DNA from 2 places in the Chromobacterium phragmitis genome. Region 1 is predicted to be linked to the other one. Evidence: riboswitches for the same ligand, from Rfam matches in the RefSeq annotation. Region 1 holds a riboswitch; the other holds the start of a gene.
What was found. A riboswitch is a leader RNA that binds a small molecule or an ion and turns the genes downstream of it on or off. The one in region 1 is predicted to bind thiamine pyrophosphate.

Region 1 (15,032 bases):
ACACAGAGCAGTGACATTGTTTAAAATGCAAACAGGACGCAACGGGTGTCTACAGCAAATGATGTCAACATCTTGACCGATTTTGCGGGACGATGCCATGACGATGCTGTCCGGTTCCCTCCAAAAATAAGCGCACAATGGAGTGACGCATGATCAAGAAAATCGCAAGCCTGCTGGTATCGGCGGCGCTGGCCATGCCGGTGCTGGCGGCTTCGCCTCAAGGCGTGTTGGTGGCCAGCGAAATGGCGGGCTACACCATTCCCAGGCTCAACTCGCACTCGGCCCTGATACTCAACGGCCTGACCGGCGAAACTCTCTACGAAAAGAACGCCCACCAGCGCATGCCCATCGCCTCCATCACCAAGCTGATGACCGCGATGGTGATGCTGGATTCCGGCGTGCCGCTGGATCAGGACGTCACGGTGTCAGACGCCGAGATCGACCGGGTCAAGCACACCACCTCGCGGCTGGCGGTCGGCACCACGCTCAGCCGCCAGGAAATGCTGCTGCTGGCGCTGATGTCGTCGGAAAACCGCGCGGCGGCCACGCTGGCGCGCACCACCTTCCCCGGCGGCACCTCCATCTTCATCGAGCGGATGAACCACAAGGCCCGCAGCCTGGGCATGACGGAAACCATCTTCCACGACCCCACCGGCCTCGACGTGCGCAACACCTCGACCGCCGCCGATCTGGCCAGGATGGTGCAGGCCGCGCAGAAATACCCGCTGATCCGCGAATTCACCACCACCGAGCGCCACCAGATCGTCTCGGTGCGCAACCGCGTGCTGCAATACAAGAACAGCAACGCGCTGGTGCGCGAAGGCGACTGGGACATCGCGGTGCAGAAGACAGGCTACATCCAGGAAGCCGGCCGCTGCATGGTGTTGCAGGCCACTGTCGGCTCGCAGCCGCTGATCTTCGTGCTGCTGGACGCCGGCGCCAGTTCCGCCCGCGTCAACGACGCCAAGAATATCAAGCTCTGGCTGGAATCCCACCCCGGCAGCTGGCTGGCCGGATAGCGCAGAAAAAACCCATCCAGGCCGGCCATGCCGGCCTTTTTTCATGCCGCGTCGCCGCTCAGCCCGCAACCCGTCAACTGCGTCCACACCCAGTCGTGCGCGGCCGATCCGGCATGCCGGCGATGGCGGTACAGCTTCAAGCGATATGGCGGGACAGAGAACGGCGGCGGATACAGCCGCACATCCGCCGCCTCCGCCATGCGCAGCGCGGCCCGCCGCGGCAGCGTCATGACCCACTCGCCGCCGCCGATGATGAAAGGCGCCGCCAGCACCGAAGGCAGTTGCAGCGCCACCTCGCGCGCCAGGCCCATGCGCTCCAGCACTTGGTCCACCACGCCGCGCGGCTCGTTCCACGGCGTCACTACCGCGTGCCGCTCCGCCAGGTAGCCCTCCAGACTCAGGTGGTCCCCGATGCGCGGGTGGCCGCGGCTGGCGATCGCCACATACTCCTCCTCCGGCCAATCGAACTCCTCGACGTCGCCCGACTGCGCGCCGCCCTCTTCCGAATAGCCGAGCGCGAAATCGATGCTCCCTGCCAACAGTTCGTCCAGCGGCACTTTGCGCTCCGCCTGCACCACCCGGAAGCTGAGCCGCGGCGCCAGCGCCTGCATCCGGCTCAGAAAGCCCGGCAGCACGGCGAAAGCGGTGTAGTCGGTGGCGGCCAGCACGAATTGCCGCTCGCTGCTGGCCGGATCGAAACCGGCCCCGCGCCGCAAGCCATCTGACAACAGCGCCAACGCCGCCTCCACCACCGGCGCCAGCTGCTCCGCCCGCGGCGTGGGGCGCATCCGGCCGCCCACCCGGATGAACAGCTCGTCGCTCAGCGCCTCCCGCAGCCGCGACAGCGCGTGGCTGCAAGCGGACGGGCTGATCGCGAGGCTGTCGGCGGCGTCCCTCACCGAGCGAGTGCGGTACAAGGCCTCCAGCAGCAATAGCAGATTCAGATCCAGGCCGCGCAGATTTGGATGAATAATTTTCATATTTCACTGAAAACAATGCACTGTTTTCATTCTAATGCGTGCACTAAGATGTCCGAAACTGACATTTCAACTATTCAGGGAACACGACGCATGCAGATTTCCATCACGCCGGCCCAGCCGCAGGACGCCGCCGAGATTCACCGCTTCATCACCGAACTGGCCATCTACGAGCGGGCCGAGCACGAAGTGAAAGCCGGCGTCGCCGACATCGAGGCCACGCTGTTCGGCTCTGCCGCCAAGGCCCAGGCGCTGATGTGCAGAGTAGACGGCCAACTGGCAGGCTTCGCCGTCTATTTCTTCAGTTACTCCACCTGGCTGGGCAAGAACGGTCTGTATCTGGAAGATCTTTACGTAACGCCGGAAAGGCGGGGCGCGGGCGCAGGCAAGGCCCTGCTCAAGCACCTGGCGCGTCTGGCCTGCGAACGGGACTGCGGCCGTTTCGAATGGAGCGTGCTGGACTGGAACCAGCCCGCGATAGATTTTTATGAATCGATAGGCGCCAAGCCGCAGGCGGAATGGATACGCTACCGCTTGGCCGGCGACGGCTTGCGCCGCTTCGCTTACGGCGAGAACGCGGTCACCGCTTGATCAATCGCCGGCCTCCCGCTCCCGGCGGCGGCTCCGCCGCCAGTCCGGCCAAATATGCGCCAGGCATTCTCCGGAGCGGCAGGCCGCCTCTCCCCAGCACCCATCGCAACTTTCCAGGCTCAGGCAGTCCGGACCGCATGGCGGATCGCAATAGCCAGCCTGCCGCCGCCGAGCCGCCGGCATATTGGCCGCGGCCGAGCAACGCAGCAGACGCGCGCGCGCGATCCTGCAGCCGCGCCACGCGCCATAACGTCGTATCGCCCGGTACGCCAGCCCGGAACACCCCGACCGCCCGGTCGCGCCGCGGTAGGCGCAGCCAAAGCCCTTGCGCGGCGACAAATGCCGCTGGTACACCCGGATCAGGCTCAACGCCAGCCGTTTCAACATATGTTCTCCTCCCTGCGCGGGCATCATACCCATTCCGCAGCCGCGCTGCTAAAGTCGACGGCGAGCGCGCCCGCGCCGCCAACGAGCGTTTCGGCACAGCCGAGCCGCGCGCCGGCACTTAAGATGTGCCCACAACCTAGCCACAGGAGAACCGATATGCGCACCGCCTTGATGATCGCCAGCCTGCTCGCCCTGCCCCTGGCCGCCCATGCCGACGCCTTCAAGCTGTCCAGTTCCAGCATCGCCGACGGCAAGCCGCTGAGCCTGAAACAGGTCTACCGCGGCTTCGGCTGCGAAGGCGGCAACGTCTCGCCGCAGCTATCGTGGAGCGGCGCGCCGGCCGGCACCAAAAGCTTCGCCGTCACCGTCTACGACCCGGACGCGCCCACCGGCAGCGGCTGGTGGCACTGGACCGTGGTCAATATTCCGGCCAATGTCGGCTCGCTGCCGGAAGGCGCCGGCGGACAAGCCGGCAAGCTGCCGGAAGGCGCGGCTCAAGGGCGGACCGACTTCGGCGAGGCCGGCTTCGGCGGGGCCTGCCCGCCGGTCGGCGACAAGCCCCACCGCTATCAATTCACGGTATGGGCGCTGAAGACCGACAAGCTGCCGCTGGACGCCAACGCCAGCGGCGCGCTGGTGGGCTACATGCTGAACGCCAACGCGCTGGGCACGGCCCGGATCACCGCCACCTACGGCCGCTGATGTCCGAAATCGCCCACCGCGAAAGCCGTGTCGAGGCTGGCGAAGTCCGGGCCCGGCTGCCGCAACGGATCCGCCGGGTGCCGATATTCACGGCGACGCTGTGCCATGTCCGCAGCGGACGCAAGCGGATCTGGCTGGGCGAGCGGGACATGTCGGCCGGGGCGGAACAACTGATTCTGCTGCCGGCGGGACTGGAGCTCGACATCGCCAACCTGCCGGGAGCAGACGGCTATCTGGCCGACATGGTCAGCCTGCCGCAGGCTTTGCTGGACCGCTTCCGCCAACGGCACGGCCCCTTGCTGCTGCGCCAGCGCCCGGGGCTTGAGCTATGCCCCGCCATGGGCGCGCGGCTAGCCGCCGCCTGGCGTCTGCTTACCGACAGCCTGCGCGAGCAGGCGCCGCCGGAAATCCGCGAACATCACGCGGAAGGCGCGCTGCTGGCCCTGGCGCTGGACGGCGCCGTCGGCCCGCTGCTGCGTCCGGCAGCGCCGGAACTGGCGCAACGCCTACGGCAATTGCTGGCGCTGGACCCCTCCGCCGAATGGCGCGTGGAAGCCGTAGCCCGCCGGCTCAACCTGGGCGCGTCCACGCTGCGCCGCAGGCTGGCCGCAGAAGGCTGCGGTTTTCAACGCGTGCTGGAAGAGGTGCGCATGGGACATGCGCTGCAGCAGGTGCAAGCGGGCCTGCTGCCCATTGCCCGCATCGCCGAGGCTAGCGGCTACGCGTCAGCCTCCCGCTTTTCCGCCCGCTTTCGCCAACGCTACGGCCTGACGCCCAGCGAACTGCGGCGGACGCTCTGACATCCGCGCGCGGCTCAGTCGGCGCCTTGCCTCAGCTCCAGCAAATTGCCCGCCGGGTCCCGGACGAACAGCTGCTCCAGCCTGTCCGCCGCCACGCTGCGCTGGCTGAAGAAGGCGATGCCTCTCTCCTTCAGTTCCGCCGCCGCCTGCTCCAGGCTGGCCACCGTCAGCGCGACATGGTTGCTCACCGGGTCTTGCCCCTCGCCCTGCGCGTACGGCGACACGCCGTCATTGCCCATGATGTGCAGCTGGGTGGCGCCCGGCAGATCGAGGAAGCAGCCGGGCACACCGGGGATGCGCCAGCGCGACGGATCCGCCTCCAGACCGAACAACTGGCCATAAAAAGCTTGCAACGCCTCCACCTGATGCTTGGGCACGCTGAAGCCGACATGATGCAAAGCCTGCACTTCGATAGCCATCTCCGTTCCTTTTCCATGTGAAGCCGGCGCATGCCGGCGCCACATAATACGACAAACATATAATTAGTTAAACTAATAAAATATGCGGGAACGGAGTTCGACTCGCCGCGTCTTTTCAGCTAGCATCATCGCGGCCCATCACATAGCCACAACCCAGCCAGGCGAATCCTCATGGACGCACGACACCCGCAAGACGCCAGCGCCGCGATGGCGCCCCATCTGCAACTGATGGCGGACACCGCCGACGCCGGCACGCCGCAGGACGCCGCCGCCGCGGGCCTCTTGCTGCTGTGGCTGGGCGACGATGTGCTGCTGCGCCTGAACCAACACCTGTCGCCGCTGGGCATTTCGGAAAACAAGCTGCACGTGCTGCTGCTGTTCCGCCTGTTCGAAGACGGCAGGCTGGGCGCGGAGCCGCCGACGCCGTCCAGCATCGCCGATTATTTCGGCATCACCCGCGCGTCGGCCACCGGCCTGCTGGACTGGCTGGAAAAGCGCCGGTTGATCGCCCGCCACCCCCACCCCGCGGATCGCCGCAGCCTGCAGCTGAGCCTGACGCCGGAAGCCCGCTCGCTGCTGGAGCAGGCGCTGCCGGATTTCTGGCGCGCCTGCGCCGGGCTCACCGAGCACCTGGACGCTCAGGAGCGGCAGCAATTGCTGCGCCTGCTGGCCAAGGTGTGGGGACAGGTCAAGAACTGAGCGAGGAAAAGCGCAGCAAGCGTGATTCGTCGACGCCGACGCCCAGCGTTCCGCCGACGAACAGCGCGTCCCCCTGCCACTCGGCCTCCCGCGCCGACAGCATCAGCGCCAGCGGGCCGGCCTGGGCCTCCACCCTCATCCGCAGGCCGTCCGCCAGCGGCGTCAGTTCGACGATGCGCGCCGGCGGCTGATCGTCGCCCAGCAAAATCGCCCCCGGCGGCACCGCCGCATGCTCCAGCACGTTGTCGAAACCGATGAAGCGCGCCAACCAGGCATCGGCCGGCGCGGCCAGCAATTGCCGCGGCGCGGCGCATTGCAGCAGCCTGCCGTCCTTGAACACCGCCACCCGGTCCGCCAGCGCGAACGCCTCGTCGCGGTCGTGGGTGACGATGATGGCCGGAATGCCCGCCTCCCGCAGCAGCGCGCGGAATTCGCGCTGCAGCAGGCGGCGCAGATCGGCGTCCAGGCTGGAGAACGGCTCGTCCAGCAACAGCAGCCTGGGCCGCGTCACCAGCGCCCGCGCCAACGCCACCCGCTGCTGCTCGCCGCCGGACAGCGTCCACACCTTGCGCGCGCCGTGCTCGGCCAGGCCCACGCGGGCCAGCATCGCCTGCGCGCGTTTAGCCGCGTCGCGCCTGGAGACGCCCTGTTCGATCAAGCCGAACATCACATTGCCCAGCGCGTCCAGATGCGGAAACAGCGCGAAGTCCTGGAACATCAACGCGAAGCCTCGCCGCTCCGGCGGCACCCGGGACAAATCCTCGCCGTCGAAGGCCAGCGCGCCGCCGTCCGGCCGTTCCAGGCCGGCGATCATTTTCAGCAGCGTGCTCTTGCCGCAACCGGACGGCCCCAGCAGAGCCAAGGTCTCGCCAGCCGGCAATTCCAGCGACACGTCGTCAGCCACCACGCGTTCGCCGAAGCGCTTACTCAGGTTTCGCAGCGTCAGCATGGCCGCTCTCCTCCGGGCCGGCGCCGCCGGCGGTTTCGATGATCCAGAAAACAATGAGCGCCAGCAACATCAGCACGCAGGAGAGCTGCATCGCCGCGTCGGCGTTCGCTTGGCCGGGACGCCCCAGCCGCTGGTAAATCAGCGTGGTCAGCGTCAGCCACTCCGGCCGCGACAAAAACAGCGTGACGGCGAACTCCCCGACCGCGGTGGCGGCGGCGAAAGCCAGCCCGCGCCGCAGCGCCGGCTGCAGCAGCGGCCAGGTGACCCGGCGGAAAGTCCGCCACGGACCGGCGCCCAAGCTGCGGGCGGCGGCCCGCCAGTGCGGCGGCTGGCCGTCCAGCGACGCCAACGCCGCCTTGGCCACCAGCGGATAAGCCAGCAACGCGTAGGCCGCCATCAGCAAGCCCAGCGCCCCGCTCCATTGCGGATACAACAGCAGCAGGCCGAAGGCCACGCACACCGGCGAAGCGACGAAAGGCAGGAAGATGGAAGCGCGCAACGCCAGGCTGCGCCCGCAGGCCAGCGCATGGGCGAGGCCCAACGCGCCGGCGGCCAATACGGTCATGCCGGTGAAACGGGCGCTGTTCCACAAGGCCAGCCGGCTTTCCTCATCCCATAGCGCCAGCCAGGACGACTCCGCGCCCAAACCGCGCCACAGCACCGCCAACAGCGGCAAACCGCTGCACAGCAGCAGCATGGACAGCGCGGCGCCCAGCGCCATCCTCTCCCCCACGCTTTCCGCCGCGCGCAAGGGCAAGGGCTCCACCTTGGCCGCCGTGGCCAGCCGGCGCGCCAGGGCGGCGTAGACGGCGGCGATGCCGCCGCACGTCAGCAGCACCAGCAAGGCCAGCGCGCCGGCGTCGGCCAGATTCAGCTCGTAAGCGACCAGGGTGTAGATCTCCACCTCCAGCGTCGCGTAGCGCTGGCCGCCCAGCACCAGCGCCAAGCCCAGGCCGGAGAAGCAGTACAGGAACACCAGACACAGGCTGGACAGCAGCCACGGCAGCGCCGCCGGCCACTCCACCCGCCAGAATGCCCGCCAGCGTGTGGCCCCCAGCGTGCGCGCGGCGGCCAGCCGGCTGGCCGGCACTAGGGAAAAGCCGTCGCAGCCGGCGCGCACCACCAGCGGCAGATTGAAGAACAGATTGCCGTACAGCAGCAGCCACGGCGTGTCCTGCAGATCGACGCCGAACACGCCGCGCGGCCCGAACAGCGCCAGCACGCCCATCGCCGCCACCAGCGTCGGCATCACGAAGGGCAGCATCAGCAGCCGCAGCAGCAGCGCGCGGCCGGCAAAGCGGTAACGGGCCAGCACCCAGGCCAGCGGCACGCCCAGAGCCAGACACAGCAGGCAGCTGGCCGCGGCCTGGATCAGCGACCACAACAGCCGCCAGCGCAGGTAGTCATCGGCCAGCAAGGCGGGGTTGAACTGCAGGCCGCCTTCGGCCAACAATCGGGCCAGCGGCGCGACGGCCAGCAAAAAGAGAAAGGACAGCGGGAGTCCGGCCAGGATCAGCCGGGGCACGGCGGATGGCTTCAAACAAAAGCTCCAGGCAACGGCCAATCAGCCGTCAGCACGTCTTCGCAACCGTCGTCGTCGCGCACTTGGCCCACCTTGGCGAAGCCAAGCTGGGCGGCCAGCGCCTGCGACGGCAGATTGCCGGGTTCGATCGACAACACCAGCTTCGCCACGCCGCCGCTTTGCGCGGCCCAGCCGGCCATCGCCAGCAAGGCCTCGCGGGCATAGCCCTGGCGGCGGAATGCGGGATAGACCGCGTAGCCGAGCTCCACGTCGCCGTAGCCGTTCAAATAAGGATGGCCGGGCCGCGTGTGGAAGTTGATGTGACCGACCATGGCCAGATCGTCGCGGCGCAGCAAGGCCCGCACCGACCACGGCGCGTAAGCGGGCTCCGCCGCCATGTCGGCCAGCCGCATTTCCATCAGCGCCGTCTCCTCCATCCAGCCGTTGGCCGGGCGGCAGCCCAGCCGCGCCGCGGCGGCGTCGATGTCGCCGCATAGGCAGGATTCGAGAAAATCCGCGTCCAGATGGCGCAGGATCAGGCGGGGGCTGGCGATGTCATCGATCATGAATGAGCTTCCAGGTGAACTTGCCCGGATCATAACAGAGGCGAAACCGGGCAAGTCATCGCCGGATCACTGTCCTGACTTCAGCACCACCCGCGTCCAGCGGCCGACCCAGCCGCGCTGCTTGGCGGCCAGCGTCGCGCTGTCGGGGGTGTCGTGCGCGGCCGGTTGCTCGGCGTGCTTGTAGACCGGGTCCAACGGGATGTTGTCCATCGCCGGGTACATCCACATCCGCGTCGGAATGTCCTTCTGCACCGCGTCCGAGCGCAGGAAGGCGATGAACTGCCGGGCGAGCTTGGGCTCCTTGCCGCCCTTGACCAGCGCCGCGCCCTCCACCTGGCGGAACACCGAGCCCGGCAGCAGCAGATTGGCAGTCGGCGCGTCGGCCGGCTTGTCCTTGCTGTAGAACACCTCGGCCGCCGGGCTGGCGGCGTAGCTGACCACGATGGGCCGGCTGCCGCCGTTCTTGGAGAAGTCGGTGTAGTAGGCCTCGGTCCAGCCCTTGCTCACTTTCAGGCCGTTGTCGCGCAGCTTGCCCCACAAGGCGAAGGCCTTGTCCTCGCCCAAGGCATGGATGGTGGCGGACAGGAAAGCCAGGCCCGGGCTGGAAGTGGCCGGATTTTCCACCACCAGCAGGTTCTTGTAGGCGGGCAGCGCCAGGTCGTTCAGGGTCTTGGGCAGCGGCAGCTTGTTCTTGGCGAACCAGGCCTTGTCGTAGTTCAGCGTCACATAGCCGTAATCGACGGCGGCCGCGCCCGGCAGGCTCACCTTGCCGCCCTTCGCCAGCTCCGCCGGCAGCGGCGCCAGCGCGCCGGCTTGCTCGGCCTTGCCGATCAGGCTGTTGTCGAGGCCAAACACCACATCGGCGATCGGGCTGCCCTTAGTCAGGATCAGCTTGTTGACCATCTCGCCGGCGTCGCCGGCCTTGATGATGGACACCTTGGCGCCGGCCTGCTTTTCAAACGCGGCGAGCAGCGGCTTGTCGACGCTGAACGAACTGTGCGCGAGCACGCGCAATTCGGCGGCCTGGGCGGATAGGCCGGCCAGGCTCAAAGCGACGACGACGAGTTTGGGGAACAGCTTCATAGACAATCTCCGCGCGGTACGGCCACGGAGCAAGCAGGCAAGGCGGACGAGGTTCCGCTTCATCACGCTCCCTCCGCTGGCATGATCCAGATCAGGTTCTCAGGGTGTTTCTCAGCCCGTTTGCAGGGCACCCCCGGTGACAGGGCGACAGTATAGCCCAGATGCGCAAACAACTTAACACTCTGGCTGGTCCGCTTAATACCGGAGCGAAGACTGCCCTCTATGCTCACAATCAATCGCTTATGCAAACGGATTGCCGCGGTGAACCCATGATCAAAAGAATACTGCTCGCTTCCGCCCTGCTCGGCCTGCCGCTATGCTCGCTGGCCGGCATCGGCGCGGACGGCGCCCGCCACCTGCTGACGCGCACCGGCTTCGGCGCCAATCCTGCGCAGATCGAGGGGCTCGCGCCGCTCAGCCGCGAGGCGGCGGTGGACAAGATACTGGCCGGCGCGCGCACCCAGGCGGCGACGCCGCCGCCGGGCTGGGCCAACGAGCCGTTCGAGCGCCCCGGTCAACCCGGCCTCACCGAGGAACAGAAAAAAGCGCTGCAGCAGGAGCGCAACCAGCACGTGGTCGAATTGCGCAGCTGGTGGCTGGCCGAAATGCGCGACACCCCGTCGCCGCTGACCGAGAAGATGACCCTGTTCTGGCACAACCATTTCGTGTCGGCGCTGGACAAGGTGCGCTCGCCACAGATGATGTACCAGCAGAACCTGCTGCTGCGCCACTACGCGCTGGGCGACTTCGGCCAGCTCTTGCATGCCGTGGCGCGCGATCCGGCGATGATGCGCTACCTGGATACCGCCAATAACCGCAAGGACCAGCCCAACGAAAACTTCGCCCGCGAGGTGATGGAACTGTTCACGCTGGGCGAAGGCCACTACAGCGAGCAGGACATCCGCGAGGCGGCCCGCGCCTTCACCGGCTGGGGCCTGGACCGCGACGACCAGTTCATCGTCCGCCCGCGGCTGCGCGACGCCGGCGAGAAAGTCATCTTCGGCCAGCGCGGCGACTTCAACGGCGACGACGTGATCGACCTGTTGCTGCAACAGCCCAGCACCGCGGTGTTCGTCACCAACAAGCTGTGGCGCAACTTCGTGTCGCCGACGCCCGACGCCGCCACGGTCAACAAGCTGGCCGCCGACTTCCGCCGCAGCCATTACCAGTTGAAGCCCTTGATGCGCGCGCTGCTGTTGACGCCGCAGTTCTGGCGCAGCCAGGGCCAATTGGTCAAATCGCCGGTGGAGCTGACCATAGGCACGCTGGTGACTTTCGATCTCAATCCGCCGGACTGGCGAGTGATCGCCGGCCTGAACCGCCAGCTGGGCCAGGACGTGTTCGCGCCGCCCAACGTCAAGGGCTGGCCCGGCGGCGAGGCCTGGATCAACAGTTCCACCCTGCTCACCCGCAAACAGTTTCTGGACCGCATCGCCCGCGACGCCGCGCCGGCGCGCGACGCCTACGCCCAGGCCGACGGCAGCCTGAACGAAATGGCCGGCCGCGAGGCGCGCATCCGCCGCTTCGTCGGCAACAGGCTGAACTCGATGAAGCTGCAACCTGATGAATGGGCCGCCGTCTACGGCGTCCGCACCGCCGCCGACGCCGCGCGGCTGCTGCTGGCCGTGCCGCCGGCCAACCCCTTGCCGCCGAACGCCAGCGGCGCCAAGGCCATCGCCCAACTGCTGCTGGACCCGGCCTATCAGGTGGAATGAGGAGCCCGCCATGTTCAAACGACGCGAATTCCTGAAAGCGGCCGGCGCCGGCCTGATGCTGACCGTGCTGCCCAATCTGTCTTGGGCGCTGGCGCCCGCCGGCTACAAGCGCCTGTTGGTGCTGGTGGAGCTGAAGGGCGGCAACGACGGCCTCAACACCGTGGTTCCCTACGGCAGCGCCGACTACTACCGGCTGCGCCCCGGCATCGCCGTCGCCCGCGAGCAAGTGCTGCGGATCAACGGCGACATCGGCCTGCATCCGTCGCTGGCGCCGCTGATGCCGCTGTGGCAGGACAAGCAGCTGGCGCTGCTGCAGGGCGTCGGCTACCCCGACCCCAACCTGTCCCACTTCCGCTCGATCGAGATCTGGGACACCGCCTCGGCCAGCCAGCAATACCTGAGCGAAGGCTGGCTGACCCGGCTGTTCCATGAGCAGCCGACGCCGAAGAACTTCGCCGCCGACGGCGTGGTGCTATCCAGCCAGGTGCTGGGGCCGCTGGACGGCGGCGCGCGCGCGGTGGTGCTGTCCAATCCGCAAGACTTCGCCCGCCAAGCCAAGCTGGTGGCCGACCAGCCGCCCGGCCACGCCGGCTCGGCGCTGGAGCATATTTTGAAAGTGGAAGGCGACATCCGCCAGGCCGCCGCCAGCCTGGCGCCGCTGCCGCGCACCGCGCCGAGCGAAGCCCCCACCGCCGGCCCCAAGCCCAAGGGCGGCTTCGGCGTGGCGGTGCGCACGCTGACCGACACCCTGGCCCGCGGCGTGGACATCGCCGTCGCCCGCATCACGCTGACCGGCTTCGACACCCACGGCAACCAGCAGCCGACACAAGGACGGCTGCTCGCTGAACTAGCGGACGGATTGGCGCAGTTGAGAAGCGAGATGACGCGGCTGGGCCGCTGGGACGACACGCTGGCGCTGACATACGCCGAATTCGGCCGCCGCCCGCGAGAGAACGGCAACCGCGGCACCGACCACGGCACCGCCAACGTCCATTTCGCGCTGGGCGGCCGCGTCAACGGCGGCTTGTACGGCCAAACGCCGCAGCTAGCCGGCGTCAGCGAGGGCAATCTGCCGCACGCGATAGACTTCCGCCAAGTTTACGCCACGGCGATAGACGGCTGGTGGGGCAAGGACAGCCGCAACGTGCTGGGCGGCCGCTTCGCCACGTTGCCCTTGCTGCGCACCTGAGGCCGGCGCCTTTCGATCGCGCAGCGGCCAGCGGCGCAATGGCGCGGACGCTCAGGGATCGGGATAATCGATGGAGAAGTAGGTCCGGTACAGACGGCCCACCGTGCCATCCTGCCGCAACGTCTGCAGCGATTTGGCGAAGGCCTGGCATACGGACTCGGGCACGCTGCGTTTGCTGAACGCGTATTCGCCCTCTCCCGCCCGCCACTTTGGCGCCAGCGGCTCTATCCTTGGCTCCGCCGGCAAGCGGGCGAGTTCGCGCGGCGCGGTCGCCATCGTGGCCAGTTGCATGTCCGTGCGCCCCAGTTGCAACTTGCGCAGGCTGATTTCCAGCGTCTCGCTGATATCGACATGGACGTTGGCCGGCGGCGTCTTCAGCCATTGGTCTATCTGCGCGCCGTAGCTGTCTCCTCGCGTCACGCCCAGCCGCAACTCGCCTTGTCCGGCCATATCGCTGAGTTGGCGGATGGACCAGCGGCCGGCGGCGTCCCGCCGCGTCCACAACCTAACGATGGTGGGGCTGTAGCCGGGGGCGAAACAAGCAAAGGCCTCCCGCTCCGGCGTTTTCAGCGCCTGCATCGCAGCGTCTACCTGCCCCAGACGCAACTGCTGCATCGTGCGCGGCCAAGGCAGTTTCCGGTAAACAAGCTCGCAACCCAGCCTGTCCGCTGCCAGGTTCAGCAACTGCACCGCGTAGCCCGAAGGCTGCCCGCTGCGGCCCTGGTAATGATAGGGCGGCCACTCGTCCCACCCTACCTGAATCGGCTTGCCGCACGCCTCTCCGGCCACCGCCGGCAAGACCCGGCACGCCAGGAATGCGAAAAAACCGATGTACCGCACCGCAACCTCCCGCTCTCGGCAAGCGCAAGCGCGCTCCCCTACAATGTAGGATAGAATCCGCATGCCCATGGCTTTGGCGCGCCATGCAGGGCCAGGCAAACGAATACCAGCGACAGAGCGTACATGACTGCGAACAACACCAAGAGCAATGAACATCCCCAGCCGACGGAAGACATTCCGCTGCCGCCGCCGGAAAGCGAAGTCACCCTGGCCACTCTTGCCCTTCCTCTTGGCGAAACCATATTGACGCTGAACGGCGATGGCCGTCCCATCTACGGCATCCTGCAACGCAGCCGGGCGATGACCGCCCAGTCGGACTACTTCCGCTTGCAGTTTCGCGGCTACGCACGATCGGACGGCACTCACTGGCAACCGCTGGAGGGCGACGACAGCCGCTTTCATGCGGTTTACAACCTCGCCTGGGTGCGGGTGGACCGTCCCAGCAAGACCGTCACCTTCGGCCCCAAAGCCGGCGTGCAGGCCAGCCCCGGTCTTGCCGGTTGCGGCCTGGACACCTATTTGTTCGCCAACGTCATCGTATGGGCCAAAAGCGCCTGCCCCGAATACGCGATCAACCCCGGCATGATCACCATGGGACAAAACCATAGCGAGGAAGAGCGGCTGCAATGCCACGCGTTCTATGCCGGGCAAGGCTTCCAGTTCGATTGGCAGGACCCCTCGCAACGCACCGCGCTCTACTTCAAGGATAAGGTGAACAAGCTGCTGGGGGTGTGGAACAAGGAGGCGGTGAAGGAGTTCGGCGGAGAGGAGATGCTGAAAATGCTGGCCGGCCAGGATGAGGCCCGTTCCCAGCTTCAACTGCAGCTGGACAAGCTGGAAAGCGCGAACGACAGCATGAAGCGCGCGTTGCAGAAGGAAAAAAGCACGTCCCAGATTCTGACCGGCGTGCTGATACTGGCCGCCATCTTCGCGATCTGGGCCGTCATCTAAGCGCCGGCCCGATTCAGCTTGCCGTCGGCTCGTCCGGCTGGCGGTGGCCGCCGCCGGAAACGCATGGGGCGGCCACCGGCGCCTTTATCAGAATGAGGCTCCCGCCCTGGCCGCCTGGTCGTAAACGCCGGCCAGCGTGCGCATCAACTGGGCGATGTCGCCGATCAGCGGATTGGCGATGCCGCCGTCGCCCAACGTCGCCATCAAGCACTGCTCTCTCACCTGGCGATAGCGCTCGCACAACTGGCGGCCGCTTTCCGTGGTGGAGAACAACACCTCCTTGCCGCTTTTCTCGCTCTTCACATAACCCATTTTCACCAGCTTCTTCAACGCGTAGGACACTACATGGGTATCCTCCATGTTCAGCACGAAGCAGATGTCGGCCAGTTTCTTCTGCCTCCCTCTATGATTGACGTGATGCACCAGCAGCACTTCGGTCGGCGTCATATCCTTCTCGCCCGCCGCGGCCATGCAACGCACCATCCAGCGATGGAAAGCGTTGTTGACCACAGTCAGGCTGAACTCGAACTCCGACAGCTCCGGGCTGCGCTCGGAAACCAGATGCTGCGAGGACACGATCTTCGGCGAATCTTGCATCGTTGACACCCATTCTCTCCATATTG
Region 2 (15,032 bases), 1.6 Mb from region 1:
GCTCGGCGAACGCCGCCATGTCTCCGTTTTCTATCACCTCGCGGTTGAAGCGTTGAATCACTGCCTTGCTGCTATCCATGAGATCGCCCTGGGTATTGGCGCCGGCACTCGTCCGGCGTCAGGTTGAATCGCCGGCCACCCGGCAATGACGTTGAATTAAACGACAAGCGCCAACTCATTTCAATAACATAAAAAAGACAGTGTTCAAGCTATTCGACATCATGGCGGCCCATCTCCGGGAAAGTCAAAAACTGTAGCTGCTGACCTCCACCAAATTCCCGTCCGGATCGTTGAAATACACCGAGGTGATGGAGCCCATCGCGCCGCTGCGGGTAATGGGACCTTCGACGATGGCCACGCCCTCGCGCTTGAGATGTTGGATCACCTCAGGCAACGGCACGGAAGCGATCAGGCACAAATCGCCGCAGCCTATCGTCGCGTGGTTGCGCGTCTCCTGGCCCAGGATCTGCAGATTGATCTTCTGGTTGCCGAAACGCAGCGCGCGGCGGCCGTTGCCGAAAGTCACCGCCTCCAGCTTCAAAGCGCGCTGGTAAAAAGCCGCAGCCGCCTCGATGTCGCGCACGGTCAGGACGATGTGGTCGATATGGCTGATCATGGCCAGCTCCGGATTGAACGAACGGGCTGTCCACACTGCCACAAGCGCGCGGCCTTGTCATGCTCGCGGCATTCCATGCGAACGCTTGCCGCTGGTATAGTCTTCATTCCATCTTTTCCTTCCCTGGCCATGACTTTCCATCTTTCGCTGCAGCAAGCCCGCCACCTGCAACTAGCCGCCCAGGGCCTGCTGAGCGCGCCGCGCCGCAAGGCGTCCAAGGCCGACGCGCTGGCCGCCGTCAGACGCATGGCGCTGCTGCAGATCGACACCATCAGCGTAGTGGCGCGCAGCCCCTACCTGGTGTTGTACAGCCGCATCGGCCACTACGACCCGGCCTGGCTGGACCAGCTGCTGGCCGAAGGCGCGCTGTTCGAATACTGGGCGCACGAGGCCTGCTTCGTGCCAGTGGAGGACTATCGCCTGCTGCGCCACCGGATGCTGAACGCAGAGGGGATGGGTTGGAAGTTCTCTCAGCGCTGGTATGAACAGCACCGCGCCGAGGTCGAAGCCATCATCGAGCGCATCCGCGAACGCGGCCCGGCGCGCTCGGCCGATTTCGAACGCAAACACGGTAAAGGCAATGGCTGGTGGGACTGGAAACCGGAAAAGCGCCACCTGGAAACACTGTTCACGCTGGGCCGGCTGATGGTGAAAGAGCGGCGCGCCTTCCAGCGCGTCTACGACCTGGCCGAGCGCGTGTTGCCGGACTGGGACGACGCGCGCGACCTGCCCGCTCCCGAAGACGTCCGGCTGGAGCAAGTGCGCAACAGCTGCCGCGCGCTGGGACTGGCCAAGCCGGCATGGGTGGCCGACTACTACCGGCTCAAGCGCGCGCCCTACGGCGAGATGCTGCGCGGCCTGGCCGACCAGGGCGAGCTGATCCCGGTGAAAGTGGAGGGCTGGAGCCACGACGCTTTCGTCCACGCCAGCCTGGCCGCCGAACTGGAGCTGGCGGCCGCCGGCAAGCTAAGCAGCGGCAATACCGCCATCCTGTCGCCGTTCGATCCGCTGGTATGGGACCGCAAACGCGCGCTGGAACTGTTCGGCTTCGATTACAAGATCGAGTGCTACACCCCGGCGCCCAAGCGCAAGTATGGCTATTTCACTCTGCCGATACTGAACCGCGGCAAGCTCGCGGGCCGGCTGGACGCGAAGGCCCACCGCGCGCAGGGCGTGTTCGAGGTCAAATCGCTGCACCTGGAGCCCGGCGTGCGCGTCAGCCAGCGGCTGGCGGACGACCTGTCCTCGGCGCTGCGGCGGCTGGCCGCCTGGCATGGAACCGGCCGCCTGGCGATAAGCCAGGCCCCGGGCGACCTGGCCGCGCGCATCCTCGCCTGAGCTACTGCGCGTTGGCGTACCAGCCGCTGACGCCCGGCTGGCGCTCGTCGCAAAGCGCGACCTCGCTGTACTGGAAGAGCGGCTGGATGTCGGTGTAGTTGGGAACATCGCCCATGATGCGCGCGGCCACCGGGCCGAAAGCCTGCTGGAAGGTTTGCACCGAGTCGCACAGCAGCGTCGCCTGCGCGACGAAGCCCGGCGTGCTGCCGGCCTCGGCGCCGGACAGGCCGCGGTCCACCCGCACGCCTTTCAGCGCATGGCCCAGCAGCTGCTGCACCATGGGCATGTGCTGGCGTAGATAATAATCAAAGTCGAAATGCGCGCCGGGACGCTGGGGATAGGTGACGCTGACGGTGATCATCGCGGACTCCGTGGCGGTGAGGGGAAACCACAACTTACCTCCAAACACCAAGATTGCCAATGTCATCAACATCGAAGGCCCGCCCTTGCGCCAGTTGGGCGGAACTTGCTGCGCCGCGGCCGCTCTGTAGCAACATCGCCACCAAAGGACCCCGCCATGCGCACCATGATGATCGCCGCCAGCAGCGCCTTGCTGCTCGCTGGCTGCAACCAGCAACAAACCGCCCAGCTGCAACAAGCCGCCTCCGCCGCCATCGGCAGCGTGCACCAGGGCGTGGATACCGCCAGCGCGCCGCTGGGCCAATTGAAGGAACAAGCCAGCGCCGCCTTGGGCGCCGCCAAACAGGTGGGCGCCGCCGCCACTCTGCTCAATCCGGAACTGAAGGAGCAGGTGGACAAGCTGAAGGAGCAGGCCTCGGCGATCAAGGGCGCGATCCAGCCGCCCAAGGACGCCGACCAATAGCATTGACGGCATTTTGACGCCCGCCGGCCGCATCTTTAGCTTCCGTTTAGCCTCGTCGGCCTAGCATGAGCCTGCATCCCCAAACAGGAGAAAGACCATGCAAACCCTGGCCGACATCTGCCGCCGCGGCGATATCCTGCTGGACGTGGACCTGGCGGACGAACGCGAATTGTTCGAATTCATCGCCCGCCAACTGGGCCAACGCCACGCGTTGAGCGCGCCGTCGCTGCGCGCCGCGTTGCGGCAGCGCGAACAAACCGGCAGCACCGCGCTGGGCCACGGCCTGGCCTTGCCGCATGCCCGCATCGAGGGCCTGGCCGAAGTCCGCGCGCTGTTCATCGGCTTGCGGCGGAGCCTGGATTTCCACGCTCCGGACGGCGAGCCTGTCAGCCGGCTGCTGGCGCTGCTGCTGCCGCGCGATGCCCGCGCCTGCCATCTGAAACTGCTGGCCGAAATCGCGCGCATCTTCGGCGAACGTCCTTTCCGCGCCGATCTGCAAGCCTGCCGCAGCCCGGAGCAGGTGGATAGGCTGTTCCAGCGCTGGTCCGATCCCGAGCCCGGCAACGATCCCCATTTTTTGCTGGACAGCAACCGTTACTTCCTCGACGCCGAAGCCAGCCTGCGCCCCGATTTCAGCGTCCGCCGCAAGGTGACCGCCCGCTTCTGAGCGTGACAGCGCGAAAACGCCTTTGCTAGGATGAAGCGATGGCTTCATCTCCCCGCGACAGGCTCGCATGTCCAATTCCCTTCTGATCATGGTGTCGCTGGCCATCGCCAGCATCGGCCTCATCACCTGGCAGCACAGCGTGCGCTCCGACCTGATCCGGGCCCGGCGCCGCTGGCTGCAGGCCTCGCTGCTGCTGGCCGCCGGCATGCTGGTGGAAGGCTTTGTCGAACCCGGCAAAGGCGAGATGGTGCGCCTGGCGCTGGGCAGCGCCATGAGCAACGCCGGCATCGCGCTGCAGCTGACCATCATCGCCCGCGTCACCGGGCTCAAGCCGCCGCACTGGCTGTGGCTGGCCGTGGGCGCCCTCTCGCTGCTGGACAAGCTGCTGCCCTACCGCCCGCTGATGTCGGTGCTGGAAAGCGCCGAGATCCCGCTTCTCTACCTGGCGGCGGCTTGGCTGTACCAGCGCGCCGAGCGGCTGGTCAGCCATAACCGCTTCAGCCCCACCGCACTGCTGTTCCTGCTGGGCGCGCTGCTGTTCGTCTGGCGCGACGCCGGCGATTTCCTGCTCCGCGCGCAGGGCCTGCCCGACAGCATCGACTACCTGGACCGCCAGCACCAGCTGGCGCTGACCTTCGCCGCGGCGGCGCAGATCTGCGGCTCGGTGGGTTTTCTCAACATCGTGCTGCAGCGCCAGCACAACCGGCTGGAAGACGCGGCCAACCTGGACCCGCTGACCGGCGCCGGCAATCGCCGCGCGCTGCAGTACTGGCTGCGCACGCTGGAGGCGTCGGTGGAGCGGGTGTGCGTGGTGATGCTGGACATCGACCATTTCAAGCTGATCAACGACCGCTACGGCCATCCGGCCGGCGACGCGGTGCTGCAGACGCTGGCCGAGCTGTTGCGGCAAGGCATACGCGAAAACGACATGCTGATCCGCTACGGCGGCGAGGAGTTCTGCTTGCTGATGCCGGATGCCGATGCAGACGACGGCGCTCAGGCGGCGGAGAGGCTGCTGCGGGCATTCCGCGCGCAAACGCCGCTGCCCGGCCATCCGGAGCTGCGCGCCGCCTTTTCCGCAGGCGTCCATGAATGGCGCTGCCGGCAGCAGGATTTCGCCGACGCGCAACAAAAAGCGGACCAGGCGTTGTACCAGGCCAAGCAGGCAGGCCGCGGACAGGTGCGCCGGCTTTAACGTCCGGCCGCCGGCGCCGCCTCCCCCTCATCCTCGCCCAGTCCATTCTCTTCCGCCTTGCCCGCCCCCGCCTGGCGGCCCTCGCGCAGCCGATTGCGCTGCTTCATCTCGTACATGCGCTGGTCGGCCATTCCCACCAGCGACTCGGGCGACAGGAACTCCTCCGGCCCGGTTTCGACGCTACCCACGCTCAGGCTGATGTCCGGCTGCAGACCCGCCAGCTCCGCGCGCAGCCGTTCGACGAAGGTTTCCTCCGCCTGCTTCTGGTCGCAATTGGGCAGCACGATGCAGAACTCGTCGCCGCCGTAGCGGAAGCAGCCATCCTCCACCCGCGTGATGCGGTTGATGATTTCGCCCAGGCTGCGCAGGATTTCGTCGCCGCACTGATGGCCCAGGCTGTCGTTGATCAGCTTGAAATGGTCGACGTCCAGATACACCAGCGTCACCGTCTCGTTGCGCCGCTGCGCGCTGCGCAGCACCCGGGTCAGCGTTTCGTCCAGATAGCGGCGGTTGAGCAGTCCGGTCAGCGGGTCAGTGCGCGACAGTTCTTCCAGCTGGCGGGTGCGCACCGCCACCTTTTCCTCCAGCGAGCGGGCGTACTGCTCGGACTTGTTGCGGGAGGTCTCGATTTCGGCCACCAGGCTGCGGATATAGGTTTCGAACACCAGCGCCACATCGAACATCACCAGCTTGTCCACCGCAAGCAACGTGTGGCGCCTGACCTCGATGTCCGGAATCAGCTCGCTGATCAGATTGGACAGCAGCGTCTTCAGCGTCTGCACCGCCGCCAGGTACAACTTGGGCTCGACGCCGATGCGCTTGTGCACCAGGCCGATGCGCAAGCGGTTGTTTACGTACTCCAGATCGTAGACGCCGCTGAACAGGTCTATCACGTAGCGGCGCTGGGCATTGCGCAGCCGCTGCAGCGTATCGGCGTCGCCGATCAGCAGCGCGATTTCCGGGGTGCTGGTCTGCAGCTCGTAAAAGCGGGCGACCAGCTCGTCCAGATGCGACTCCACCAAGGCGCCGGCGGCGCGCAGCAGCAATTCGTCCCGCGGCTCCAGCGCGAACAGCTGCTTGCGTTGCTCGATTTCGAAATCGGTGATGCGCAGCTGTTCCAACAGGGTCTGATCGGTCTGTTTCATCCCGCTCCCCAGAGCACGGTATCCCTTAAAGCTATATGCCATCGGGCTGATATTCAATGCCCTTAGCCGGAATCAGGCCTTCCAGTCAGCCGCTTGTCCAAGCAAGGCCCGCGCCAGTCTCGCCACGCCCTGCCGCAGCCGCGCCTCTTCCAGGTCGGCGTAGCACAGCCGGATGCCGTGCACCGCCGCGCCGTCGCCGGTGAAGTGGCTGCCGGGCAGGATCTTGAGCCCGTGCCGCCGCGCGTCGGCAACCAGTCTGTCCATGTCCAGGCGCGGGTCCAGACGCAGCCAGATGGCGAGGCCGCCGGCCGGCAGGTCGAATTCGGCCAAACCCGCCAACTCGGCGCGCAAGGCCTCGATCAACGCCTCCCGCCGCCGCAGGTAGGTTCGCCAGGCGCGGCGCAGGTGGCGCTTCAGTTCGCCGCTGCCCATCAGCTCCTCCACCGCCAGTTCGGTCACCGGATTGCCCTGGCGGTCGATCAGCAGGATCTGCTCCACGCAGCGCGCCGTCAGCTCCGCGTCCGCCACCAGATAGCCGACGCGCAACCCGGGCGCCAGCACCTTGGACAGCGAGCCGACATAGACCACGCGCCGGCCGCCGGCCGCCGGGCAGCGTGGCCAGCGGCGGCATCGGCCGATGGGTGAAATGGAATTCGTGGTCGCAGTCGTCCTCGATGATGCGGAAGTCGTAGCGCTCGGCCAGCGCCAGCAACTGCAGCCGCCGCTCGGCCGGCATCATCACCGTGGTCGGAAACTGGTGATGCGGCGTCAAATACACCGCCTTTACCGCGTGGCGGCGGCACAGCGCCGCCAGCGCGTCGGGCCGCATGCCGTAATCGTCCATATCCACGTCCAGGCACGACGCCCCCTGGGAACGGAAGGCCGCGCGCGCCGACGGATAGCTGAGCCGGTCCAGCGCCACCGCGTCGCCGGGACGGAGCAAGGCCTTGCCGGCCAGGTAGATGCCCATGATGCTGCCGCGGGTCAGGCAGATATCGTCCAGCCCGGCGCTCAGCCCCCGCTCCATCGCCAGCATGTCCAGCAAGGCGCGCCGCAAGCGGGCCTCGCCGCGCGGATCTCCGTACGACAGCCTGCCGGAGCGGGCGGTGGCCACCAGCGCGCGGCGGTAGGCGCGGCCCAGCACGTCGAAGGGAATCAGCCGCGAATCGGGCACGTTCTCGGAAAAATCGATCACATCCTCCGCCGCGTCCTCGCCTGCGGCGTTGCCGGCCGGCGGCAGCGGCCCGCCCGCGGCCTCGCGCAGCGGAGGCGGCAATGAAGCGGCGACGAAGGTGCCGCGCCGTCCTTCGCAACTGACCCAGCCTTGCGCCGCCAGCTCCTCGTAGGCCTGCACCACCGTCTTGCGGTTCACCTCAAGTTGCACCGCCAGTTCTCGGCTACCGGGCAAGGCGCTGGCCGGCGCCAGCCGACCGCGCTGGATGGCATCGGCGATTTGCTGGGCGATCTGCAGATGCAGGGGCAGGGCGCCGCCTCGCGCCACATTCAATAACAAGGGCCAGGGACGAAGCATGCCGCTCTTCCTTCCATCTGGACCGGTCAATTTATAAAAACTGGATGTTTTTACCGGTCCAGAGCCTGGCTAGCATAAGTCCATCCGCATCACGGGCCAAGACGGGAGGGCCAAATGAGCGACCATTATTTTTACACCGTATCGGACATCCAGCCGCTGGGGCCGCAAGCGCTGCGGCTGAGTCTGCGCGCCGACGACGGACGCGGCATGCCGATCCGGGCGGGCCAGTTCTTCAGCCTGCGCCTGCCCGACGGCGCCGAGCGCAGCTACTCGCTGGCTTGCGCGCCGCGCGCCGACGGCGGCCTGGAGGCGCAGATCCGGCTGCGCGACGGCGGCCGCTGTTCGGAATGGCTGCGCCGCGAGGCGCTGCCGGGCCAGCGACTGCGGCTGACCGGCCCCTACGGCGACTGCGTATGGCAGCCGCCGGCGCCCGAAGAGCGGGTGCTGATGCTGGCCACCGGCACCGGCATCGCGCCCCTGTACGCGATGCTGGCCGAGTTAGACGCCGGCGGCGGCGACTGGCCGGAGATAGACCTGTACTGGGGCGCGGACCGACCGGAAGCGTTGTATCTGGAGAAGGAGCTCGCCGCGCTCGCCGCGCGCCGGCCGACCCTGCGCTTCATCCCAGTGTTGGCCGCCGCGCCGGCGGACTGGGTAGGCGAGCGCGGCCGGGTGCAGCATGCCGCCGCCGACCGACATCCCGATCTCTCCCGCGCCAGGGTCTACGCCTGCGGCGCGCCGGCGATGGTGGACGAAGCGCGCCGGCTGCTGACCGAGAGCTGCGGCTTGCCCGAGGCTCGCTTCCACGCCGACGCCTTCGCCCCGGCCCAGCCTATCGCGGCGAGCGGCGCGGAAACGCTCGCCATCCGCTGGCGGCGCGAGGATGGCCAATGGCTGGCGCTGCCCGCCACCGCCGGCAGCCGCCTGGCCGACGCGCTGGCCGCCGCCGGGCTGGTGCTGCCGGTATGCGGCGGCCAGGCCGCCTGCGGCGCCTGCCGCGTCGCCATCTCCCCCGATTGGCTGGAGCGACTGCCCGAGCCGGCGCGGCGGGAACAGCGGCTGCTGGCCGCGCTGGACGCGCCCCATCCGCGACACCGGCTGGCCTGCCAGATCACGCTGCACCCGGGGCTGAACGGCCTGCAGGCCGGCATCCGCCCCTGAAACAAAACCCTGAAACCACGCAAGGAGAGCCACATGCAAAAAACCTGTCTGCCGCAAGAAGCCGTGGGCGCAGCCTACGACCGCGAAGCCATGCTTGGCGTTCGCCGCCGCACGCTGGACGCCGTGCGCGGCATCGCCGCCAACATCCGTCCCGGCATGCAGGAAGAGGACGCGGTCGAAATGGCGCGCGACACGCTGGCCGACGCCGGCATGCTGCGCGGCTGGCACGACGTCTACGTCCGCTTCGGCCCGAATACGCTGAAGACATTCGGCGCGCCATCCGACCCCGGCGTGGCGCTGGGCGAGGACGACATCTTCTTCATCGACATCGGTCCGGTATGGCAACAATGGGAAGGCGACGGCGGCGACACTTTCGTCACCGGAACAGACCCGGAGCGCGCCCGCTGCGCGGCCGACGCGCGCGCCATTTTCCACGAAGTCAGAAGCCATTGGCTGCGGCAAGGCGCCAGCGGACAGGCGCTGTACCGCTACGCAGAAGATTGCGCCCGCCGCCGCGGCTGGGAATTGAACCTGGACCTGTCCGGCCACCGGCTGGCCGACTTCCCGCACGCCGCGCTGCACAACGGCGCGCTGGCCGACTTTGACCACGCGCCCAGCGAATCGCTATGGGTGCTGGAAATCCACATCCGCCATCCGTCCAAGCCCTATGGCGCCTTTTTCGAGGACATGCTGCTGGACGACAGCCACTTTGAATGAGAAGACCGACATGCCCAGACTGTTCTCCTACGGCACGCTGCGACAGGAAAACGTGCAATTGGCCACCTTCGGCCGGCGCTTGAACGGCCAGCCGGCGCGGCTGGCCGGCTTTCGCCTGGAAAGCGTGGCAATCCATGACCCGGCAGTGCTGAGCGCCAGCGGCAAGGCCCATCACCCCATTCTCCGCCGCGGCGGCGCGCCGCAAGACCAGGTGGACGGCGTCGTGTTCGAACTCAGCGACGCGGAGCTAGCCCAGGCCGACCGCTACGAGGTGGCCGACTACCGGCGCGTGGAAGCGGCGCTAGACAGCGGCGGGCTCGCCTGGGTTTACGTCGCCGCCGAATAGGCGCGGGCGCGGAAAACGGCGGGAGGCGGTTTATCCACAAGCCTCCGCCCGTTTTCGATTTTATCCACAGCCGCTAGGCTTCGCCTTGCTGCAGCAACACCGCCAGCTCATCCGCCGCCTCGCTCCATTCGGCGTCGCACTCCAGCGCCTGGCGCAGGAAAGCGGCCTGGGCCGGCGTCCAGAACGCGGCTTCGGCCAAGGCCACCCGCGGCGGCAGCGGATGGCTGGCGATGAAGGCGCGGATGGCTGCCGGCTCGTCCGGCAAGCCCAGCTGGCGGAACAGGCCGGGCAATAAATGGCTGCTGGTGTCCATCGCTGACTCCCTTGGCTGGTTTACCCCATCATGCTAGACCCCCGCCGCCGCTCCTGTCAGCGGCCAAAGCGGACTCTCTGGCCGACGCCGCGCTCACAGCCCCAGCCTGACCCGCAGTTCGGCGGTCCAATCCGCGTCTTCCCAATCCGGTTCCATCCGCAGGCTCAGGTAATGATCGTCGTCTCCGGCGTCGATTTCGATCAGCACATGGATGGCGCCGTAGCCGTCGGGAATGAAGGTGAGCTCGATCTCGTTCCAGTTCCAACCGGCGTCGCGCGGCCGCAATTCGAACTCCTGGTAGCAGCCCAGCGTGCTCGCCGCCTCGCCGGCGCGGACGGTGCCGGCCTCCACGTCGGCGCGGTGCAGCTCCCACCCCAGCCGCGAAAAAGCGCGCAGGATCGCTTCCATCTGCGGCGTGGGCTGAACTTGCAGCCTATCGTTGTCGGCCGCGTCGCGCGCCATGCCCAGCGCCAGATCGGTATGGATCCACACTGGCGGCTCGTCGCGCAACGCGGGGTGATGATTGACCGGAGTTTCGGCCGGCAGCGGCAGCTGGAATGGCAGCCGCCACTCGCAGCCGGCGGGAATCCGGCAGGGCCCGCTGATCGGCAGCCCGGCCAGCCACGCGGTTTCGCGCGTTTCCCGCCCCTCCCGCTCGCATTCCGTTTCGGTCAGCAGCAGCAGTTCGATCTTGGAAATGTCCTGGTCCACGCTACCGCCCTTGACCACGACCTCGCCGCGCAGAATCTCGCCCGGCCGCAGCCGTGGGTTGATCAGACGGGTGTCCACGGTGGCGCCGCCGATGCCGGCGGCCGCAAAAAGTGATTTCAACATGATTTTGTTCTTGGCAATCCGAGTGAAGGCGAGCCGGCGACAGACCGGCCCGTCGTCATCTTATGCCAATCAAATCCCGTGAAATACCAAAAAACGCTCATCACCTACACTTTGTCATACAGTTTGCCGCCGCCTTTGACGAACTCGATGGATTTTTCCCGCATGCCCTGCCGCAGCGCGTCCTGCTCGCCTATGCCTTGGCTGGCCGCGTACTCGCGCACGTCCTGGGTGATCTTCATGCTGCAGAAGTGCGGGCCGCACATGCTGCAGAAATGCGCCACCTTGGCGCTATCCTTGGGCAGCGTTTCATCGTGGAAGTCGCGCGCCTTGTCCGGGTCCAGGCCCAGGTTGAACTGGTCTTCCCAACGGAATTCGAAGCGCGCCTTGGACAGCGCGTTGTCGCGGATCTGCGCGCCGGGATGGCCCTTGGCCAGGTCGGCCGCGTGCGCCGCCAGCTTGTAGGTGATGATGCCCTCTTTGACGTCGTTCTTGTTCGGCAGGCCCAGGTGCTCCTTCTGCGTCACGTAGCACAGCATGGCGGTGCCGTACCAGCCGATCTGCGCGGCGCCGATGGCAGAAGTGATGTGGTCGTAGCCGGGCGCGATGTCGGTGGTCAGCGGCCCCAGGGTGTAGAACGGCGCTTCGCGGCACCATTCCAGCTCCTTGTCCATATTCTCCTTGATCAACTGCATCGGCACGTGGCCGGGGCCTTCTATCATGACTTGGACATCGTGCTTCCAGGCGATCTCGGTCAGCTCGCCCAGCGTTTTCAGTTCGCCCAGCTGCGCCTCGTCGTTGGCGTCCCAGGCGCTGCCCGAACGCAGGCCGTCGCCCAGGCTGAAGGCCACGTCGTAGGCCTTCATGATTTCGCAGATGTCCTCGAAGTGGGTGTAGAGGAAATTCTCCTGGTGGTGCGCCAGGCACCACTTGGCCATGATGGAGCCGCCGCGCGACACGATGCCGGTCATGCGGCCCGCGGTCATCGGCACGTAGGCCAGGCGCACGCCGGCGTGGATGGTGAAATAGTCCACGCCCTGCTCAGCCTGCTCGATCAGCGTGTCCTTGAAGATTTCCCAAGTCAGGTCCTCGGCCTTGCCATTCACTTTTTCCAGCGCCTGGTAAATCGGCACGGTGCCGATGGGCACCGGGCTGTTGCGCAGAATCCACTCGCGGGTTTCGTGGATGTTCTTACCGGTGGACAGGTCCATGATGGTGTCGGCGCCCCAGCGGATGCCCCAGGTCATCTTATCCACTTCTTCCGATATCGAAGACGTTACCGCGCTATTGCCGATATTGCCGTTTATTTTCACCAGGAAGTTGCGGCCTATGATCATGGGCTCGGATTCCGGGTGATTGATATTGGCCGGGATGATGGCGCGGCCGGCGGCCACTTCCTGGCGCACGAATTCCGGCGTGATCTCTTCCGGCAAATTGGCGCCGAAGCTCTGCCCCTTGTGCTGGCGCGTCATCAGCTCCAGTAGTCGCTGGTTGCCGGTGGCTTGCAGCGCGGCCACATAGGCGCGGCGGTTCAGGTTTTCTCGTATCGCGACGAACGCCATCTCCGGCGTGACGATGCCTTGGCGCGCATAGTGCATCTGGCTGACGTTGCGGCCGGCCTTGGCGCGGCGCGGCTTGCGCTGCAGATTGAAGCGCAGCTCGGCGAGCTTGGGGTCCGCCTCGCGGGCGCGGCCGTATTCGCTGGACAAGCCTGCCAGCTGCTCGCAGTCGCCGCGCTCGGCGATCCAGCCGGCGCGCAAGGGCGCGAGGCCGCTCTGGATGTCGATTCGCGCGGCCGGATCGCTGTACGGACCGCTGGTGTCGTAGACGTAGATGGGCGGGTTCTGTTCGCCGCCGAACTGGGTCGGCGTGTCGGCCTGGCGGATCTCGCGCATCGGCACTTGAATGTCCGGGCGGCTGCCGGCGACATAAATCTTGCGGGAGTTGGGCAAGGGCTGGATGGCGGCGGCGTCCACCACCATTTGCTTGTTCACGGGCGCGTTCATCGGGCGGGAGTCTCCAAAAGCGATGAAACGGCGCAAGGAGCGATCCGGCAAGGCCGGCTGCGGATATGGCGTGGCCATGGGGGCAGGTGACGCTTCCCTACGCCGGTATTATCCGGGTCAGGTTCCAAGGGTATTTCTCACCCGCGCTCCGTCATCCGCCGCCATCGCCTACACTTCGGTAGCCATCCGCGCCGAACGCCAGGCGCAGGACCCCTAGCGATGCCGTGTGAAGGTAAGGCAAATATGGGATAATCGCAAGCAATCTAGATTGTTGACAAAGCCTCTCGCCTTCGTGAAGGCTAGGCGCCCTTGCAGGTTTAAAAGGGCGGCATGCGTGCGAATTTTCAATTCGCTCAGCGGAGCGATTGGGATTCAATGGTCAGGCTGCGGACTCACGCGCTTATATGAAGAGGCCCGGCTCTGCCGGGTCCTGTAAAATCGCACCAATTTACTTTGTCAGCAGACTGTATCGTCATCACACGAGTCCTTGCCGCCGACGCTGTCCTCCATGGGCGGAGCGGACTCCCAGCCCTCCGGAGTTTAAGTTGATGGATTTCGAAAAAACCCGTTTCAACATGGTCGAGCAGCAGATTCGCCCGTGGGATGTTCTGGATACCAACGTGCTGGATCTGCTGTTTCACGTGAAACGCGAGGACTTCGTCGCCGACAGCCAACGCCAGTTGGCTTTCGTCGACACCGAACTGCCGCTGCCCAACGGCAGCAAGATGCTGCAACCCAAGATGGAAGCGCGACTGGTGCAGGACGCCACCATCCAGCCAAGCGACAAGATCCTGGAAATCGGCACCGGCAGCGGCTATCTGACCGCGCTGCTGGCCAAGATGGGCAAGCAGGTGGTGAGCGTGGAAATCGACCCGGCGCAAAAGGAACGCGCCGCGGCCAACCTGAAGAAAGCGGGCATCGCCAACGCCACCCTGGTGGAAGGCGACGGCGTGCTGGGCTTGCCGGAGCAAGGCCCTTACGATGTGATCGTGGTCGGCGGCTCCCTGCCCGTCGTGCCGCAGGAACTGAAGGACCAGCTGGCCGTCGGCGGCCGCCTGATCCTGGTGGTCGGCGATCTGCCGGTGATGGCTTGCAAGCTGATCGACCGCGAAACCGACACCAGCTTCCGCGAAACCACGCTGTTCGAAACCTGCGTCGAGCGACTGAAAAAGTTCGAGGCCGTCGAACCGGCCCGCTTCAGCTTCTGATCATGCTGCGCGAAATCACCGCCTCCGCCCTCGCCGCCCAGCTGGCTGATCCGCAGGCCAAGCGTCCGCTGCTGCTGGACGTGCGCGAGGGCTGGGAATACCAGCTCGCGCATATCGACGGTAGCGTCCACATCCCGATGAACCTGATTCCCATCCGGATGAGCGAGTTGCCGGACGACGCCACCATCGTCGCCATCTGCCACCATGGCATGCGCAGCGCCCAAGTGGCGCTGTTCCTGCAGAACGCCGGCTTCGACGACGTGATCAATCTGCAAGGCGGCATCGACGCCTGGTCGACCCAGGTCGATCCGGCCGTCGCCCGCTATTGAGCGCGCCGCGCCCCACGACACCGCCCCCGGGCGGTGTTTTGCTTTGGAACGAATCACGCCGCGCGCTTTCCAAATCACCTCAACCGCCCGCCAGCCGCTAAAGAGCCCTACATGCCTTCACTGAACTACCTCGCCCCAGCCTTCGCCCGCGTCCACCCGGATTGGGAGGCCGTGCTGCGACAGCCCGCCATCGCCGCCCGCCTGGCCGACATCGACCGCCAGCTGGCCCAGCAGATCGAGACCGGCAAAACCCTGTTTCCCCCGGCGCCGCAGGCCTTCAACGCGCTGAGCTTTGCCTCGCCGGCCGACGTCAAGGTGGTGATCCTGGGCCAAGACCCCTACCATGGCGACGGCGAGGCGATGGGCCTGTCGTTCTCGGTGCCGGATGGCATCCGCGTGCCGCCGTCCCTGCGCAACATTTACAAGGAGCTGGCGGCCGATCTGGGCCTGGGCGTGCCGGCCGGCGGCGATCTCACCCACTGGGCGCAGCAGGGCGTGCTGCTGCTCAACAGCGTGTTCACCGTCGAGCGCGACAAGGCCGGCAGCCATGGCAAGCTGGGCTGGCAAGCCGTCAGCGACGCGCTGATCGACGCAGTCAACCGCGACAACCCCGGCTGCGTGTTCCTGCTGTGGGGCAATTGGGCGCAGACCAAGGCCGAACGCATCGACGCCGGCCGCCACCTAGTGCTGACCGCCGCCCACCCTTCCCCCTTGTCCGCCAGCCGAGGCTTCCACGGCTGCCGCCACTTCTCCCAGGTCAATGCCTGGCTGATCGCGCGTGGCCGCCAGCCGGTGCGCTGGGCCGC

Region 2: it holds a riboswitch for thiamine pyrophosphate, as region 1 does, so the genes downstream of both, thiC (phosphomethylpyrimidine synthase ThiC) here and DK842_RS00730 (thiamine ABC transporter substrate-binding protein) in region 1, are expected to answer to the same signal.

What each region holds. Positions count from the first base shown of each region.
Region 1 covers NZ_CP029495.1:141,768-156,799, forward strand. Annotated here, with positions in the region: gene DK842_RS00675 (serine hydrolase) at 150-1,019, shown strand; gene DK842_RS00680 (LysR substrate-binding domain-containing protein) at 1,061-1,999, opposite strand; gene DK842_RS00685 (GNAT family N-acetyltransferase) at 2,090-2,587, shown strand; gene yidD (membrane protein insertion efficiency factor YidD) at 2,588-2,974, opposite strand; gene DK842_RS00695 (kinase inhibitor) at 3,131-3,676, shown strand; gene DK842_RS00700 (helix-turn-helix transcriptional regulator) at 3,676-4,476, shown strand; gene DK842_RS00705 (VOC family protein) at 4,491-4,895, opposite strand; gene DK842_RS00710 (MarR family winged helix-turn-helix transcriptional regulator) at 5,067-5,594, shown strand; gene DK842_RS00715 (ABC transporter ATP-binding protein) at 5,584-6,543, opposite strand; gene DK842_RS00720 (ABC transporter permease) at 6,518-8,083, opposite strand; gene DK842_RS00725 (GNAT family N-acetyltransferase) at 8,080-8,631, opposite strand; gene DK842_RS00730 (thiamine ABC transporter substrate-binding protein) at 8,698-9,714, opposite strand; TPP riboswitch at 9,765-9,859, opposite strand; gene DK842_RS00735 (DUF1800 domain-containing protein) at 9,984-11,429, shown strand; gene DK842_RS00740 (DUF1501 domain-containing protein) at 11,440-12,618, shown strand; gene DK842_RS00745 (substrate-binding periplasmic protein) at 12,670-13,458, opposite strand; gene DK842_RS00750 (hypothetical protein) at 13,582-14,409, shown strand; gene DK842_RS00755 (winged helix DNA-binding protein) at 14,497-15,006, opposite strand.
Region 2 covers NZ_CP029495.1:1,716,209-1,731,240, forward strand. Annotated here, with positions in the region: gene DK842_RS08095 (ester cyclase) at 1-79, opposite strand, end outside; gene DK842_RS08100 (VOC family protein) at 245-616, opposite strand; gene DK842_RS08105 (winged helix-turn-helix domain-containing protein) at 746-1,954, shown strand; gene DK842_RS08110 (EthD family reductase) at 1,956-2,315, opposite strand; gene DK842_RS08115 (hypothetical protein) at 2,472-2,777, shown strand; gene DK842_RS08120 (PTS sugar transporter subunit IIA) at 2,875-3,444, shown strand; gene DK842_RS08125 (GGDEF domain-containing protein) at 3,512-4,639, shown strand; gene DK842_RS08130 (GGDEF domain-containing protein) at 4,636-5,784, opposite strand; gene DK842_RS24085 (aminotransferase class I/II-fold pyridoxal phosphate-dependent enzyme) at 5,857-6,432, opposite strand; partial or broken gene DK842_RS24240 (aminotransferase-like domain-containing protein) at 6,509-7,225, opposite strand; gene DK842_RS24095 (hypothetical protein) at 7,163-7,294, shown strand; gene DK842_RS08150 (FAD-binding oxidoreductase) at 7,430-8,476, shown strand; gene DK842_RS08155 (M24 family metallopeptidase) at 8,510-9,193, shown strand; gene DK842_RS08160 (gamma-glutamylcyclotransferase family protein) at 9,204-9,539, shown strand; gene DK842_RS08165 (DUF2789 domain-containing protein) at 9,613-9,852, opposite strand; gene DK842_RS08170 (sporulation protein) at 9,946-10,686, opposite strand; gene thiC (phosphomethylpyrimidine synthase ThiC) at 10,791-12,689, opposite strand; TPP riboswitch at 12,767-12,914, opposite strand; gene DK842_RS08180 (protein-L-isoaspartate O-methyltransferase family protein) at 13,238-13,897, shown strand; gene DK842_RS08185 (rhodanese-like domain-containing protein) at 13,900-14,226, shown strand; gene DK842_RS08190 (uracil-DNA glycosylase) at 14,338-15,032, shown strand, end outside.